DNA from 3 places in the Paenibacillus sp. R-74696 genome. Region 2 is predicted to be linked to each of the others. Evidence: riboswitches for the same ligand, from Rfam matches in the RefSeq annotation. Region 2 holds a riboswitch; each other region holds the start of a gene.

Region 1 (2,268 bases), on a different contig from region 2:
CTGCAGCTTGATCCAATGCTGAATCTGCTCCTTAATGAATACGCGGTACTGCTCCTCGCCCAAATCACCACGGCGCCATTGCTGCCTTGCTTGGCGTACTTCCGCCGTTTGCGGGAAGCTGCCGATTGTTGTTGTCGGCAGGAATGGCAGCTGCCAGCGTTCCTTCTGGCTCACTTGACGCTCTGCAAATACCGCTTTGCGCTCCGACGGCTGTGCATTGATGCTCGCTACAGCGGCATGAACGCTTGCACGGCCACGGGACGGCGATGCGGCAAGTGCAGCCAAAGCGGCTGCATTGCGATCAAACGCCTCTTTTACCGCTGCTTCTCCTTCATTCAGCGCAGTTGCAAGAACGGAAATTTCCTCCAGCTTCTCATTGGCATAGGCCAGTGCGCCTGCAAGCTCTGCTGGCAGTGCCGTTTCAAGAGCCGCCGATACAGGTACATGCAGCAGGCTGCAAGAGGAGCTTACAATTAGGCGGTCGTTTGGCACGACTTTAGCAATGCGGGCAAGCAGCGCTTTGCGCTCCTGAAGATCCGCCCGCCAAATGTTGCGGCCATCAATAACGCCTGCACCCAGCACTTTATCCTGCGGGAAGCCGATCGACTCAAGCTGCTGCAGGTTCTTTTCAGCGCCAGCTGTGAAGTCCAGGCCTAAGCCCTGTACAGGCAAAGCCGCGATTGCAGCATAATGCTGAACCGATTCGAAATACGTTTGCAGCAGCAAATTGAGCTTAGGTGCAGCTTCATGAAGCTGTGCATAAATGCTTTGAACAAGCGCCAAATCTGCATCAGAAACATCTGTTACGAGCGAAGGCTCGTCAATTTGTACCCACTGTACGCCTTCTTGCTCCAGCTCGCGCAGCACCTGTGCATACAGCGGCACATACTGGGCAGCAACCGTAGCAAGCTCAGAAGCGGCATAACCTTTAGAAAGCTTGAGGAATGTATAAGGTCCAACAATGACTGGTTTGCCTTCGATGCCCAGCTTTTCCTTTGCCTCGCGGTAAGCGATCAATGGACGGTTCTCGGTCAGAGCCGGCGTAATGCCCTTCAGCTCAGGAACAATGTAGTGATAGTTCGTATTGAACCATTTCGTCATCTCGGATGCCGACGCCGTTTTATTGCCTCTCGCCATGGCGTAATAGGTCGTTACCGATACAGGGCCGCCTGTGTAACCAAAGCGCTCAGGCACGACGCCAAACATAGCAGCTGTATCAAGGATATGGTCATAATACGAAAAATCATTTACCGGAATGAGATCAATTCCGGCCTGTTTTTGCAATTGCAGATGGTTTAGACGAATCGTCTCCAGCTGTTTCAAGAAATCCGCTTCCGCAAGCTTGCCGCTCCAGAACGCCTCCAGCGCTTTTTTCCATTCTCTGTTTTCACCGATACGCGGATATCCCAAACTGCTGCTTTTTACTTGACTCATTTTTATTGCCTCCTGTTTTTCATTATTCACCCTAGTGGATGGAAGTTATAATTCTTTGTTATTTCATCAACAAACTCAGATATATGCTTATGGCGTTGCGAGCGAATTTCTTCGCGGCGGCCTTTCCCTATACATCCGATTTGCTGCCAGCCAGAAACGATTAAATACAAAAAGGGACGTCCTACCCTGTACAGAAATGTGGGTAAAGACGCCCCTCGTTTCAACAAACGATGGCTGCCATCTTTAACACCTCCCTATCTCCCGTAGGTAATGCAGTGTATAGAATAAGGCAGGTCTCCTGGCTCCAGCATCATCATCGCTGCGCTCGCCTTCCCGGCATCATGCCAGTGGCTTTATTGTGCAGAACTCCGCTGTTACAGTGGCGGGACCGCGCCGGTGTTGCACCGGACTTCCCTTTTAAGCTCAAGACGTTACGCAAGAGCACCTTATTCCTCGCTATTTAGTTGGTCAATCTTTATTTATACAAGGTAAAACGGTTGTCGCGTTCTTTGGCGGCGCAGCTCGTTTCAGTCCGAGAAATATAGAGAAAGGATGGAAAAATCATATCCTTTCCTACTATTTCAAGCAACATGTATAACTATACACACTTTCGTGTTTTTATACAACAAAAGATTTTACAGCCGCTTTAAATTGTTCGAGCGTGCGCGGCGGCGGCTGTGTTCCCCTCAGCTTGGACGGCAGTGCCTCCCATGCTTCCAGCACCATTGGCAGCGTGAGTCCAAGGCTTCTGAGACGCTCGCCTTCGCGAAATACCGTCTCCGGCGTACCCTCCAATATACAGCGGCCCTCATTCATAATAAAAATCCAGTCCGC
Region 2 (2,268 bases):
GCGCGGCTTCGACCAGAAATCATTAAGCGACACATGCAAATAATCCAGCTTTTGCTCGATTAGAGCGTTAACCAGATGGTACGAATGCTCCATCGTCAAGCCTTCTTCTTCAGGCTCCTCAGGCGAGAAGCGATAGCCCACCAGAAATGGCTGTGGCGCCATAGCTGCGGCTTTCTGAACGGCTTCAACGACGTAGAGCGGGAAAGCCATCCGTTTATGGAGCGAGCCGCCCCAATCGTCGGTACGTACATTGGAAGCAGGGGAGTAGAATTGCTGCAGCAGATAGCCGTTGGCACCATGAATTTCTACGCCGTCAAAACCAGCCTCAATTGCTCGGCGGGTCGCTTCGCCAAAGTCGGCGATAATCGCTTTGATTTCATCCTCGGTTAGCTCGCGTGGTACAATACCGCCTTCTTGCTGGGCAATGCTGCTGGCGCTCACCAAATCATCATTCGGCACTAGGCCAGGAAAGCAGGATCTTCCGCCATGAAAAATTTGCAAAATCGCCTTCGCGCCGCGGCTTTTAATCGCATCGGCCAGACGCTTGAGGCTTGGGATCATTTCGTCGGTATCCGCGCCAAATTCGCCCGGGAAGCCTTTGCCGTTGCGGCTTACGTAGACGCATGCTGTAACGACGATGCCGGGCCCCGCACTGCGACGGCTGTAGTAGGCGAGCTCCTCATCAGGCACTGTACCGTCCGGATTGGAAGAGCAGGTTGTCATTGGCGCCATTACAATACGATTATGTACAGACATGCCATTCGTGAAAGTGAATGGTTCAAATAAAGGCTGAAATTGTGGTTTCATCAGTCGTTCCCTCCAGTTACGAAATGCTATCTACTTTATTTTATATCAGAAAATAAACAAAGGAAAGCGGAGTGGAAAGGTTGCTTAAATGAAAGGGCTGGTATATAATCAACCAGATTTGCAAACAACTGAAAAATTGTGGGAATAAGGTGCGACAGCTGCGGCTGGAGCTTAAAAGGGAAGTTCGGTGCAAAACCGACGCGGTCCCGCCACTGTTACGGATTAGCTGAAGCTACAAGGCCACTGATCTCGCTTAGCGAGAATGGGAAGGCAGCTTGCAGCATGATTTCTGGTAGCCAGGAGACCTGCCTGTTCTGACAACACTGCTGTAACCTACGGAGAATAGGGAAGTGTTAGCGCGCATGCTTATTTGCTATGATGGAAAATAACAATAACAGGCAGCTCTATCCTTCCTATGACTGGAGGCAGAGCTGTCTTTTTTTTGCGGATTTTTACAGGAAGATGATTTTGCTAGAGGGAGAGGAAATAGAAAAGATGAAACGTACACAAACGGCAAGAAATAAAAAAAGAATGGGTGTTTTATTCAGCCTCTGCTTGCTGCTGGCGCTGATGGGCTGCAGTGGTGCCAACGGCTCCACTGAATCGAGCAGCAATAATGGGCTGTCGCAGCAGTCTGCTGCTCCTTCCGCCGCTGTGGATGCTGCTTCTGAAGAAATCGTGCTGGCTGCGCCGCGGGATTTAGCACCAGGACCACAAGATGCTTATTACACGAGCACTATTCTATACGTATGGGAGCCGCTAATTGCTGCTTCTGAGGATGGCAAGCCTGCTCCAAAGCTGGCGGAATCGTGGGAAATGTCCGCTGATGGCAAGGAATGGACCTTCATGCTGCGCAAAGGCGTGACGTTCCACGATGGTGCGCCATTCAACGCGGACGCGGCGCTTGCAAATTTTGCCCGTTACAAGCAGGTGAGCCCGAAGAGTTCGCCGTTCTATACGCTCGACATCAACAATTCATACCCAAGCCTTCAGGAAGTTGTGAAGGTTGATGATAGCACGATTAAACTTGTGTTCGATAATCCGCAGCCGACGCTGCTGTATTCAATGATCAATTTCTCAAGCCCGATGTACAGCCCGAATAATTTTGACGAAAACGGCGACTTCAACGGCCTGCCGCAAGGAACAGGCCCTTTCAAGCTTGTACAGCATGAGAAGGATCAATTTTCACTGCTAGAGGCTTATGACGGTTATTATGGCGAAAAAGCAAAAGCTCAAAAAATCCGCGTCCGCGTCATACCTGACCCTGATACAAGGCTGGCTGCCCTTAAATCTGGGGAGATTTTGGGCGTCATGGATTTGGGAGCTATTCCTCCTGCCCATGCCGAGGAGCTGCTGAAGGATGACCGCTTTGCTGTATCGACGGCGAAATCGACGATTTCCCACTACCTGCATCCGAACGGTGCCAAAGCGCCCTTCAATGATGTGAAGATGCGTCAGGCG
Region 3 (2,268 bases), on a different contig from region 2:
TCCATTGGCATTATTGTCGCAGAAATACAGCTTTTTATTGGCATCATCATACCCATTTATCATGACTTCATGTGGGGATTTCGCAGAAATTTCATATTCTTTTATATAAAAACGGTCGATCATAACGATCACATAATAGCCGCCGTCAATCGATGCTTTAATAAAATCAAGCAGGTCATTATTCAAAATAGTCGAGCTTCGCCTGTCTATCGCTATCCGCTGAAAATCAATAAAAGGGCAGTCATAAAACTCAACCATTTTATCTCTATAATAACCATTGTAGAAAAAAGTATATAATTGGTTTGGATCGGGAATATCGAATAAATTAATATAATTATTCATAAACCACATTTTTTTCGAATCTACGCGAGATATAATCGAATAAAAATCACTGTAAAACCAATAGGAATCAATAATTTGTTTTACTTCGACTGGAAGGATTTTCACCGGCAATGTGATCATTCCTTTTCTATTTGATAGAGTATCTATTGGACTAACTTAATAAATAAGCTCATCATGCGTGAAGTATTTTCAATATATCATTACTGGAAAAAATATGAAAGTTTTATATTGAAAAACCTTTCATTTAGCTTGTTTAAGACACTGGGGCGTGTGCATTATGATGGAACTAAAGCTTATCTAAATCAAAATGTTGACAGATCAGCACTTCCTCCCTAAGATTAAGAGTGGATTACGGACAAGACAGGCTGATTAGCCTGCAAAACTTCATAATTGTATGAAAATAGGTGCGGTACGAAGGCAAGGACATATAGGCCTTAGTTCGCTTAAAAGGGAAGTTCGGTTAAAGGCCGACACGGACCCGCCACTGTAAAGGGCAGCAGCTAATCAATGAGCAAGCTGCGCTCCCCTCACAAATAAACCACTGGCTGATGAGCTTCTTTTCGTCGCAGAACGAATTGCAGATGCTCGCCCTAGCCGGGAAGGGAAGAGAGGGAGGCCCCAAGTCAGGAGACCTGCCTGTTTTAACATCACTGTTTGACCTACGGTGCTTAGGGAGGTGGTTGGTTATGCCCATTTATTGCAAAATGTCTAACGATTATTTGCTGCTCCATGACGAGCAGAGGCAGATAAGGTTTAGTTATTTATCATAAAAGCATTTCTGACTGCTTTCTTAAGGGTCGGGGATGCTTTTTTTAAAATGTAGGAAAGGATATGATTTTTCTATCCTTTCTCTATATTTCTACGCGAAACGGTAGCTTTGCCGCCACAGGACGGCTTTCGGCCGTTTACGCTTACTAGAAGGGGAGACAAAAGAAAAATGAACAACACGAAGAAGCCATTTAGCTTGTCACTTGGAATGATGATCGTTTGCCTGATGCTGGTGCTTGCAGGATGCAGCACGAATGCTGACTCAAACGCAGGGAAGGGCACCAATGCTGCCGGGGAAAACAACGCTTCTGCCGCAAATAAAACACTGACAATGGCGTACACCTGGAACCCGGCAGGCGTTGATCCGCATGGCGATGACAGCTGGGACGTTATGCGCTCTGGCGCAGGGGAAACGCTTATTAAATTGAATGAGCAGCTGCAGCCGGCCGCTTGGCTTGCGAAGGAGTGGAAGCAGGAGGATGCTAACACGTGGACGCTCAAGCTGGAGAACAACGTAACGTTTCACGACGGCAAAAAGATGGATGCAGAAAGCGTGAAAGCTTCGCTGCTTCGTTCCATTGAAAATAGCCATTTGGCGAAGGATTTGCTGCTGGTGAAAGATATAGAAGTGGTTGCACCGGATGAGCTGAAACTTATAACAACACAGCCGAACTCGGCTATCATTTCCAGCTTGGCTGATCCAAGCACGATTATTCTTGATGTCGACAGCATGAAGGAAGCGGGCAGCTACCCGGCCATGACGGGAGCTTTCAAAATCAAGCAGTTTACGAAAGACGTATCGCTTGTTGTTGAGCGTTATGATGGTTATTGGGGACAACCGGCGAAGCTTAAGGAAGTGACAATGAAGTTTGTAACCGATGGCAATACCCGCCTGATGGCGCTGCAAGCTGGCGAAGTAGATGTTGCTACGGACATTCCGATTGACAGCATTGAGTTGGTAGAGAAGGACAGCAAGCTGGAAGTGCTGTCTGCACCATCGGTTCGTACACATATGGTATTATTTAATATGAATTCTGCTTTGTTTAAAGAAAAGGCGAACCGCGAGGTTGTAGATCAAGCCATTCCACGCGAGGCGATTATTGAATCTGTTATGCGTGGCTATGGCACGAAAGCGAAAAGCCCATTCCCGGAAATTTT

Evidence for each region. Region 2 has a riboswitch for cobalamin ahead of ACSR9A_RS23245 (ABC transporter substrate-binding protein). Riboswitches for the same ligand answer to the same signal wherever they lie in the genome.
Region 1: another riboswitch for cobalamin. It lies ahead of metE (5-methyltetrahydropteroyltriglutamate--homocysteine S-methyltransferase); the one in region 2 lies ahead of ACSR9A_RS23245 (ABC transporter substrate-binding protein).
Region 3: another riboswitch for cobalamin. It lies ahead of ACSR9A_RS28860 (ABC transporter substrate-binding protein); the one in region 2 lies ahead of ACSR9A_RS23245 (ABC transporter substrate-binding protein).

The regions. Positions count from the first base shown of each region.
Region 1 is NZ_JBPULM010000046.1:133,332-135,599, forward strand. Features, by position in the region: gene metE (5-methyltetrahydropteroyltriglutamate--homocysteine S-methyltransferase) at 1-1,434, opposite strand, end outside; cobalamin riboswitch at 1,706-1,898, opposite strand; gene ACSR9A_RS25160 (energy-coupling factor ABC transporter ATP-binding protein) at 2,053-2,268, opposite strand, start outside.
Region 2 is NZ_JBPULM010000045.1:674,688-676,955, reverse strand. Features, by position in the region: gene ACSR9A_RS23250 (NADH-dependent flavin oxidoreductase) at 1-807, opposite strand, end outside; cobalamin riboswitch at 937-1,134, shown strand; gene ACSR9A_RS23245 (ABC transporter substrate-binding protein) at 1,303-2,268, shown strand, end outside.
Region 3 is NZ_JBPULM010000050.1:81,383-83,650, reverse strand. Features, by position in the region: gene ACSR9A_RS28865 (hypothetical protein) at 1-453, opposite strand, end outside; cobalamin riboswitch at 728-996, shown strand; gene ACSR9A_RS28860 (ABC transporter substrate-binding protein) at 1,280-2,268, shown strand, end outside.